One region of the Streptomyces sp. NPDC031474 genome, then DNA from elsewhere that is predicted to be linked to it. Evidence: riboswitches for the same ligand, from Rfam matches in the RefSeq annotation. Region 1 holds a riboswitch; each other region holds the start of a gene.

Region 1 (3,200 bases):
ACGCGCCACCGTCACCCGCACCGGCCCCGACGACCGCCCGCACATACGGTTTCTGGGCCCACGGTGAGCGCACGCCAAGGCCACGTCAGGACCACGCCGTGACCGGATCAAGAGGAGCCGCCCAGTGACCAGTCGTGTCACCTTCGTCTCGCCCGCGACGAACGCGTCGCTGCGTCAGGCCCGTTTCGACGACAGGGGTTCGATCGACGCCGCCGGGCAGGCCCGGGCCCGGGGCGCGGCCGGAACCCTGCCCGCCGTCGCGCGGGTCGTCACCTCTGCGAGCGTGCGCTGCCGGGAGACGGCGGCCGCGCTAGGTCTCGACGCGGCGCAGTCGGCGGAGACAGCCGAGCTCGCGGGGCTGGACATGGGGCGCTGGCGGGGCCTGACGCTCGCCGAGGTCGGCGCCGGTGAGCCGGAGGCGGTGGCCCGCTGGCTCGCCGATCCCGCGTCCGCACCCCATGGCGGGGAGTCCGTCGAGGAGTTGTGCGGGCGGGTGCGGCGTTGGCTGGAGACGGCCCAGGACACGGGCGGCCGTACGCTCGCCGTCGTCGAACCGGAGGTCGTACGAGCCGTGGTCGTCCAGGTGCTGGGGGCGCCCCCGGCCGCCTTCTGGCGGGTCGACGTGCCGCCGCTGACGGCCACCACGATCAGTGGGCGAAGCGGCCGCTGGAACCTTCGGATCGGGCATCCGCTGGACCCGTCCGAGCCGCACACCGACGGCTCATGACGACAAACCCGAGAGTGCCCGCGGACGCCTGCGCGGGCACTCTCGGGGTCGGACCTGTCAGTGCGGGGCGGCCGCCGCCGAGCCCGCGGACACGCCGGCCGGCTTCGGGTGCAGCAGTCGCTCGGCCAGTTCACCGAAGACCAGGCCGAAGCCGGCCCACAACGTGACCTGCATCGCGAGGGCGGAGAGCCGGAACCGCCACAGCAGCGTGGCCGGGAAGTCCTGCGGGACCTCGTTGACGACGGGCAGGAACTCGTACGCCAGCCCGATGACCAGCACGAAGCCGAGGACGGCGACGAGGGTGGCGTTCCAGTTGCCCAGCTTCGGCGCGAGCCGCTTGCCCACGATCACGGCGGCGACCGCGAGAAGCACACTGAGCACCATCATCAGGAAGTACAGGGTGGTGCGCTTGCCGATGGTGTCCGCGTCGCCGACGGACGGCGGGTTGGCCGGATACTTCAGGAACGGGACGACGTACACGGCGAGCAGAGCAGTGCCCGACAGCAGCAGCGCCGTGGCCCGGGGGCCGAAGCGGCCGACACGGCCGAGCGCGAAGCAGTAGGCGAGGGCGGCGATGCCGCCGAACGCCACCCCGTAGAGGAGCACACCCGTGGCCAGCCCCGCGGTGGACTGCAGGCTGCGGGAGACGAGTTCGACCTCGTGCTCGTGACCGGCGGCGTGGGACTCCTCGAAGCCGATGGCGCTGTCGACGTACGGTTCGCCGAGGAAATAGGCGACGATCAGGGCGAGCACGCCGGCGCCGAGGCCGGCGAGCATGCCCCGCACGAGCAGGTTTCTTACCGTTGCGGAGTTCATCGGGGTTGCGGCGTCCCTCAGGTCAGTGGCAGGGGAAGCCGAGGAGGTGGCGGGCGTCGTGCACCCACTCGTGGACGTTCTCGCCGGAGACGACGGAGGTGGCGCCCTGCTCGGCGCCGACGAAGTACAGCAGGACCAGCATCAGGACGCCGAAGAAGACAGCCCACGGGGCGATGTCCTTCAGCGCCAGCTTTGCGGGCACGACGGGGTTGTTGACGGTCGGCTGGGCGACATGCTGGGCCATGGCAGGGCCTCCTCTGGGAGTTCGCGTCCCATCTCGGTGGTGCACAGGACGACGGTCCCGGGTCTGACTCGCGATGCGCCCAGTCGAGAGAGCGCATCGACCACAGTGGCGCGACCGTGCCGGATTCCCACCGGCTTCCGTGATGCCGTCGTCGATATCAGAGCGACGGTACCGTGTGTCGGGTTCATGGCCAATAGCGCCCCACCTGGCGTGATGGCGCTCTCGCCCGCCAAGTGGCCCGCATCACCGCCCCGTACAGCTACGGACCACCGGTTTCCGGTCGGCGGCTATCGCGTCGCCTCGGCCGGCGTGAGGAGCACGAAGTCCGCGTTCGACGGGTCGAGGCAGACGGCCAGCCGGCCGACGCCCTCCGCGTCCGCCGGCCCCATCTGCACGCTGCCGCCGTTCCCGTGGACCTCGGCGACCGCCGCGTCGCAGTCGGCGGCGGCGAAGACCGGGTGCCAGTACGGCCGCCCGTGCGCCAGGGCGAGGTCCTCCTTCGAGACCTCCATGAGGCCGCCCTGCATGCGCTCCTCGGGCTGGCCTGCGGGCGTGATGAGGGTGTACGTGCCTCCGCCGCCCGGCAGTTCCGTGTCGCCGAACTGCCAGCCGAAGACACCGGCGTAGAACTCCTTGGCGGCTCCGGCGTCGCTCGTGTACAGCTCCGTCCAGGACAACGAGCCCGGCTTGTCCGCCAGTTCGAAGCCCGAGTCCTTCCCCGGCTGCCAGACGGCGAACTGGCCGCCCAGCGGGTCGTTGAACTGCGCCATCCGGCCCCAGTCCTCGAGGTCCCGCGTCGGCACCCGCACCGTGCCGCCGCCGCGCTCCACGGCCTGGCTCGTGGCGTCCGCGTCGGTGACGGCGAAGTAGATCATCCAGGCCGAGCGCGCGCCCTCCTCGGTCAGCTTGCCGAGCCCGGCGACGGTCTTGCCGTCCTTGCGGAACATCCCGCCCTGCATCTCCTCCCCCTCGCCCCCCATGGGCTCGTACTCCCAGCCCAGCACCGCGCCATAGAAGTCCGCGGCGGCCCGGACGTCGGGGGCGCCGAGGTCGATCCAGCAGGGGGAGCCGGGAGTGATGTCGGTGGTGATCACGGCGATTCCCTTTCGCAGGTCGCAGGTCCTGTCACCTCAGCCTGACACCCGGCACTGACAATCGCCCGTCGGCAAAGCGGCTCCGGACTGCGGCTACGGGCCCCCGTCTCATGCTCGGGCCGTATCCGGCCGTCCTCCTTGAGGATGACGAGCGGGCGTCACTTGGTGCGTCGGCACCAGGAGGGAGTGCGAGCACGCGCACGATGCCCCGGCGCACCCCCGCAGGCCAGGCTGGTGGTCCACCCGAACCCAGACCTGGAGATCCGTTTCTCGTGGCTACCTTCCTGTACCGGATGGGCCGGACCGCCTTCCAGCGGCG
Region 2 (3,200 bases), on a different contig from region 1:
CACCGCTGGGCGCTGCTCGCCGGCTGGGCGGTCGGCATGGTCTACGGCACCTTCGCCGCGTACGGCGTCGCCTCCCCGACGCAGAAGCACTTCGGCGGCTCGGCGAAGGAGATCCCGGGCATCGGCGAGATCGGCTACATCGGCCTGACGGCGTTCGTCCTCAACGTCGTCGTCACCGTGGTCCTCACCTTCGTCCTGAAGGCGGCCAAGGCCCCGGAGGGCATCGACGAGACCAAGCCGGAGGACTACACGGCGGACGCGGGGGACGCGGGGGTCCAGGTCGACCTGCCTCCGGCGACGGCGGGCAGCGCCCACTAGGGCGTGTGGGCAGCAGGGCCCGTTGCTGCCGGCAGAACGGCTCGCGGATCTCTCCCCGGGGCACCGAGCCCCGGGGAGGTCACGGGCAGAGCTGGAACTCGCAGTCGGGCAGAGAGGTCGAGCCCGGCGCGGGCGGGGTGGACGTGCCTACGTCGGCGGCGAGACGTCGGGCGCGCGGATCGAGGGTGTTCCAGCCCACCGAGGGCGGAATCCACAGACTGTGGCCATAAAGCCCCCGGGCGCGGGCGTGCGGCAGACTCGGGCCCATGGACATCGTGATACGGCGGGTGGAGAGCGGCGAGTTCGAGGCGCTCGGCGAGCTGACCGCCCGCGCCTATCTGGACGACGGCCTCCTCGACTTCGGGGAGAGCGACCCGTACCTCCACAAGCTCAGGAACGTCGCGGAGCGGGCGTCGGCCGCCGAGGTCCTGGTGGCCGTCGAGGGCGGCGTCCTCCTCGGCGGAGTCACCTTCGTCCCGGGCCCGGGCAACCTCATGACGGACATCGCGGGCCCCGGCGAGACCGAGATCCGTATGCTCGCGGTCGGGCGTAGCGCTCGTGGCCGGGGCGCGGGCGAGGCTCTGGTGCGGGCCTGCGTCGAGCGCGCGCGAGCCGTCGAGGGCTGCACCACCGTCGTCCTGTCGACCCAGAGCACCATGTACGCCGCCCACCGCATCTACGGACGTCTCGGCTTCGTCCGTACACCCGAGCGGGACTGGAACCCCGTGCCGGAGCTGAGCGACTTCACTCTCCTCACCTATAAGTTGACGCTCTGAATCCACCCCGACACAACATCTGGGGGTGGCGTGACAGGCGAGCACAAGATGTATGCTCATGCTCGCTGTCGCCGCAGGGGAATCCGGTGCGAATCCGGAACTGTCCCGCAACGGTGTACTTGTGCACATCTGTATTCAAAGCAGCCGCGCACGAGCGTCAGTCCGAGGACCTGCCGACAGCGTGCCCGGCCCATCAGGTCCGGGTGCCCTGACGTCCGGGCCTCGTGGAGTGGGCCGGTGGACGCGACGCCCCGTGCGCTCGTGTGCTGCCCCCTGCCCTCCGCCAGGCCCACCGCCGAGCGAGGGAGAGCCTCACGTGACCATCGCGCCAGCCGAACCGGCTTCAGTGACCGAGCTGGAGACCGACGGTCCCGGTACCGCGTTGCTGCGTACCCTGACCGAGCTGACCGCCGACCTGCCCGACGCCGACCCCGGCCGGGTCGCCGCCGCGGCCCTGCGCGGCCGGTCCGCCCGGGCCGACGAGGCGGAGCTGCGCGAGCTGGCCACGGAGGCGGCCGCCGGCCTGATCTCCGAGGACCCCGCCTACTCGAAACTGGCCGCCCGGCTGCTGACCGTCGGCATCGCCGCGGAGGCCGCCTCGCAGGGCGTCACGTCGTTCACCACGTCGGTCGCCGTCGGCCACCGCGAGGGCCTGATCGCGGACCGCACCGCCGAGTTCGCGCGCGTCCACGCGGCCCGCCTCGACGCGCTGATCGACGCCGACGCCGACGACCGTTTCGGCTACTTCGGCCTGCGCACCCTGCACAGCCGCTACCTGCTGCGGCACCCGATCACCCGCAAGGTCGTCGAGACACCCCAGCACTTCCTGCTGCGCGTCGCCTCCGGTCTCGCCGAGGACGACAGCGCCCGGTCCGTGGACGAGGTCGCCGCGCTCTACCGGCTGATGAGCCGGCTCGACTATCTGCCGTCCTCCCCCACCCTCTTCAACTCCGGTACGCGGCACCCCCAGATGTCGTCCTGCTACCTCCTCGACTCCCCGATCGACGAGCTGGACTCCATCTACGACCGCTACCACCAGGTGGCCCGGTTGTCGAAGCACGCCGGCGGCATCGGACTGTCGTACTCCCGCATCCGCAGCCGCGGTTCGCTGATCCGCGGCACCAACGGGCACTCCAACGGCATCGTCCCGTTCCTGAAGACCCTGGACGCCTCCGTCGCCGCCGTGAACCAGGGTGGCCGGCGCAAGGGCGCGGCAGCCGTCTACCTGGAGACCTGGCACTCCGACATCGAGGAGTTCCTGGAGCTGCGGGACAACACCGGTGAGGACGCCCGCCGTACGCACAACCTGAACCTCGCGCACTGGATCCCGGACGAGTTCATGCGCCGGGTCAACGCCGACGCCGACTGGTCGCTGTTCTCCCCCTCCGACGTGCCCGAGCTGGTCGACCTGTGGGGCGAGGACTTCGACGCCGCCTACCGCAAGGCGGAGGCGGACGGCCTCGCGAAGAAGACCATCCCGGCCCGTGACCTGTACGGCCGCATGATGCGTACCCTCGCGCAGACCGGCAACGGCTGGATGACCTTCAAGGACGCCGCCAACCGCACCGCCAACCAGACGGCCGAGCCGGGTCATGTCGTGCACTCCTCCAACCTGTGCACGGAGATCCTGGAGGTCACGGACGACGGCGAGACGGCCGTGTGCAACCTGGGCTCGGTGAACCTCGGCGCGTTCGTCGACGCCACAGCCGGGGACATCGACTGGGAGCGGCTGGACGAGACCGTCCGCACGGCCGTCACCTTCCTCGACCGGGTCGTCGACATCAACTTCTACCCGACCGAGCAGGCGGGCCGCTCCAACGCGCGCTGGCGGCCGGTCGGCCTCGGCGCGATGGGTCTGCAGGACGTCTTCTTCAAGCTGCGGCTGCCTTTCGACTCGGCCGAGGCGAAGGCGCTGTCCACCCGGATCGCCGAGCGCATCATGCTCGCCGCGTACGAGGCGTCCGCCGATCTCGCCGAGCGCAGCGGCCCGCTGCCCGCCTGGGAGAAGACCCGGACCGCCCGGGGTGTGCTGCACCCCGACCACTACGGCGTCGAGTTCACCTGGCCGGAGCGCTGGGCGGCGCTGCGCGAGCGGATCGCGGCGAC
Region 3 (3,200 bases), on a different contig from region 1:
CGACCGGTGCACTCAAGCCCAAGGTCGCGGTGGCCATGTCCGCCGCGCTCAACCTGGTGGGCGCTTTCCTCTCCGTGGAGGTCGCCAACACGATCTCCAAGGGTCTCGTCGACGAGACCGGCATCCGTCCCGAGGTCATCTTCGCCGCGTTGGTCGGCGCGATCCTCTGGAACCTGCTGACCTGGCTGGTGGGCCTGCCCTCCAGCTCCTCCCACGCCCTGATGGGCGGTCTGATCGGCGCCACCATCGCCTCGGCCGGCTTCGACGCGGTGCACGGCGACGCGCTGGTCACCAAGGTCCTCATCCCGGCGATCGCGGCGCCGATCGTCGCGGGCGTCGCCGCGATGCTCGCGACCCGCCTCTCCTACACCGTCGGCAAGAAGGCCGACGGCAAGGCCGCCGAGAAGGGCTACCGCGCCGGCCAGATCGCCTCGGCCGGCCTGGTCTCCCTCGCCCACGGCACCAACGACGCGCAGAAGACGATGGGCATCATCACCCTCGCCCTGGTCGCCGGGGGCGCCGTGGCCCCCGACTCCGACCCGCCGGTCTGGGTCATCCTCTCCGCGGGCCTGGCCATCGCGCTGGGCACCTACCTCGGCGGCTGGCGCATCATCCGCACCATGGGCAAGGGCCTGACCGACCTTCAGCCGCAGCAGGGCTTCGCCGCCCAGACCAGCGCGGCCACGGTCATCCTGGCCTCCTCCCACCTCGGCTTCTCCCTCTCCACCACCCACTCGGTCTCCGGCGCGGTGATGGGCGCGGGCCTGGGCCGCAAGGGCGGCGTGGTCCGCTGGTCGACGGCGACCCGCATGTTCGTGGCGTGGGGCCTGACGCTGCCGGCGGCGGCGCTGGTGGGCGCGCTGGCCGAGTCGGTCACGGACCTCGGCGACTGGGGCACGGCGGTCGTGGCCGTCTTCCTGGTGGCCTCCAGCGCGGCGATCTGGAAGATCTCGCGACGCGAGGTCGTCGACGCGTCCAATGTCAACGAGCCCGAGGAGTCGCCGGGCGTGATCACCACGGCGATCGCGGCGGTGACCCCGCCTCCGACGAGCACGGTGACCGAGGACCTGACGGCCACGATCCCGTCCCCGGCGACCGCGACCACCGAGCCCGCCACTCCCCCGGCCGCGGCCGTCTGAGCCCGCGCACCCGGTACGAAGGAAGAGAACCAGCATGAAGATCGACTGGGCAGCCCTGGGCTCCGTCTTCGGTGTCAGCCTCGCGGTCACCGTGGGCCTCGTCACCCTGTTCACCCTGGGCGTCATGGGCCTGTCCCGCCAGGAACGCGCCACGACGGAGGGCGGCTCGGCCACTCTCGCGGTGACGGGCGCGTACGCCTGCTTCGCGGCGTGCGCGGCGGCGGTGGCCTACGGGATCTCCCTGATCGTGGCCTGAGGCGTACAGGTTTCTCACCCGGCCCTGCCCGCGGTCGCCCTCATGGGCGGCGGCGGGCAGGGCCGAGTCGTGCTCTGCGCGCCGTGGGACCAGGCCGATGTGGGGTTCTGCACACTCTCCCCGTGCAGGTCAACAGCAAGTTGACGGCTCTTCCGGGCCCGTGGTGGACTGCCCGAGCCATGTACGGCGGCAGAAGAGGAAGCCGGTGCGAATCCGGCGCGGTCCCGCCACTGTCACCGGGGTAGTAAGCCCCGGGAGCCAGGAACTCTCGCCGCCGGTCTCGTCGAACCAGGGCGTGGACACCCTGAGTGAGGACATATCGCCATGCCCGCTTGGCCGTTGAGGCACACCACCAGGTCGCTGCCCGACCCCACGGCCGGCTGAGCCCGTGCATGCCGATCGCGTTCACGCGTACGGCGCCGCCGCCGGCCTCTTCGGTGACCTGCTCCTCGGCGATCCCCGCCGGGGGCATCCGGTCGCCGTGTTCGGGCGGACGGCCGCAGCCGTGGAACGGCTGCTCTGGCGCGACCACCGCGGCTGGGGCACCGTCCACACCGTCGTGTGCGCCGGTGGGGTCGTGGCCCTGGGAGCGGTCGCCCGCAAGGCCGTACGTCCCTCTTCGGCCGCTTCTGTCGGCCTCACCGCCGCCGCCACCTGGGCCGTCGTCGGCGGAACCTCTCTCGTTGGGGAGGCCCGTGCCATCGGGCGGGCCCTCGAAGCGGGGGACGTCGAGGCCGCCCGGGAACGGCTGCCGCATCTGTGCGGGCGGGATCCGCAGGCGCTGGACGCGGACGGGATGGCGCGGGCCGTCGTGGAGTCGGTCGCCGAGAACACCTCCGACGCCGTCGTGGGGGCGCTCGTGTGGGGGGCCGTCGGCGGGGTGCCGGGGCTGCTCGGATTCCGGGCCGTCAACACCCTCGACGCCATGGTCGGGCACAGGTCGGCCCGGTACCGGCGGTTCGGGTGGGCCTCCGCGCGGCTCGACGACCTCGCCGGGTGGCCGGGGGCGCGGCTGACCGCCGTACTGGCCGCCGTCGCGGGGGATGATCCGCGGGCCGCGCTGCGGGCCTGGCGGGCGGACGCCGGCCGGCATCCCAGCCCCAACGCCGGGCCCGTCGAGGCCTCCTTCGCGGGCGCGCTCGGCGTGCGGCTGGGCGGGACGCTGTCGTACGGCGGCCGGGTGGAGCACCGGCCGGTGCTGAACGGGGCGGCCGGGCGGCCCGTCGCCGTCCACGACATCGAACGCGCCGCACGGCTCTCGCGCCGCGTCGGCCTGCTGGCGCTCGGCGTCACCGTCGCCGCGCGCGCCATCGTCACGACAGTGAAGGGGCGGACGACATGAGCGGGGGACTTCTCGTCGCCGGCACCACCTCCGACGCCGGCAAGAGCGTCGTCACGGCCGGGATCTGCCGGTGGCTGGTGCGGCAGGGCGTCAAGGTCGCGCCGTTCAAGGCGCAGAACATGTCCCTCAACTCGTTCGTGACGCGCGAGGGCGCCGAGATCGGGCGGGCGCAGGCCATGCAGGCGCAGGCGTGCCGGGTCGAGCCGACCGCCCTGATGAATCCCGTGCTGCTCAAGCCCGGCGGAGAGCAGAGCAGTCAGGTCGTGCTGATGGGCAAGCCCGTCGGCGAGCTCAGTGCCCGCGGGTACCACGGCGGGCGGCAGCAGAAGTTGCTCGGGACCGTGCTCGACTGTCTCGCCGAGTTGCGGGGCACGTATGACGCCGTGATCTGTGAGGGGGCGGGTTCTCCCGCCGAGATCAATCTGCGGCGGACCGACATCGTGAACATGGGGATCGCCCGTAA

The links. A riboswitch is a leader RNA that binds a small molecule or an ion and turns the genes downstream of it on or off. The one in region 1 is predicted to bind cobalamin.
Region 2: it holds a riboswitch for cobalamin, as region 1 does, so the genes downstream of both, ACZ5SK_RS30850 (ribonucleoside-diphosphate reductase subunit alpha) here and ACZ5SK_RS18495 (CbtB domain-containing protein) in region 1, are expected to answer to the same signal.
Region 3: it holds a riboswitch for cobalamin, as region 1 does, so the genes downstream of both, ACZ5SK_RS00320 (cobalamin biosynthesis protein) here and ACZ5SK_RS18495 (CbtB domain-containing protein) in region 1, are expected to answer to the same signal.

The regions. Positions count from the first base shown of each region.
Region 1 is NZ_JBVIJX010000008.1:249,291-252,490, forward strand. It holds gene ACZ5SK_RS18480 (ABC transporter ATP-binding protein) at 1-67, shown strand, start outside; gene ACZ5SK_RS18485 (histidine phosphatase family protein) at 125-727, shown strand; gene ACZ5SK_RS18490 (CbtA family protein) at 785-1,543, opposite strand; gene ACZ5SK_RS18495 (CbtB domain-containing protein) at 1,566-1,787, opposite strand; cobalamin riboswitch at 1,824-1,978, opposite strand; gene ACZ5SK_RS18500 (VOC family protein) at 2,075-2,881, opposite strand; gene ACZ5SK_RS18505 (MMPL family transporter) at 3,154-3,200, shown strand, end outside.
Region 2 is NZ_JBVIJX010000015.1:167,385-170,584, forward strand. It holds gene mctP (monocarboxylate uptake permease MctP) at 1-318, shown strand, start outside; gene ACZ5SK_RS30840 (hypothetical protein) at 398-586, opposite strand; gene ACZ5SK_RS30845 (GNAT family N-acetyltransferase) at 585-1,094, shown strand; cobalamin riboswitch at 1,147-1,286, shown strand; gene ACZ5SK_RS30850 (ribonucleoside-diphosphate reductase subunit alpha) at 1,411-3,200, shown strand, end outside.
Region 3 is NZ_JBVIJX010000001.1:60,072-63,271, forward strand. It holds gene ACZ5SK_RS00310 (inorganic phosphate transporter) at 1-1,139, shown strand, start outside; gene ACZ5SK_RS00315 (hypothetical protein) at 1,174-1,395, shown strand; cobalamin riboswitch at 1,543-1,682, shown strand; gene ACZ5SK_RS00320 (cobalamin biosynthesis protein) at 1,784-2,737, shown strand; gene ACZ5SK_RS00325 (cobyric acid synthase) at 2,734-3,200, shown strand, end outside.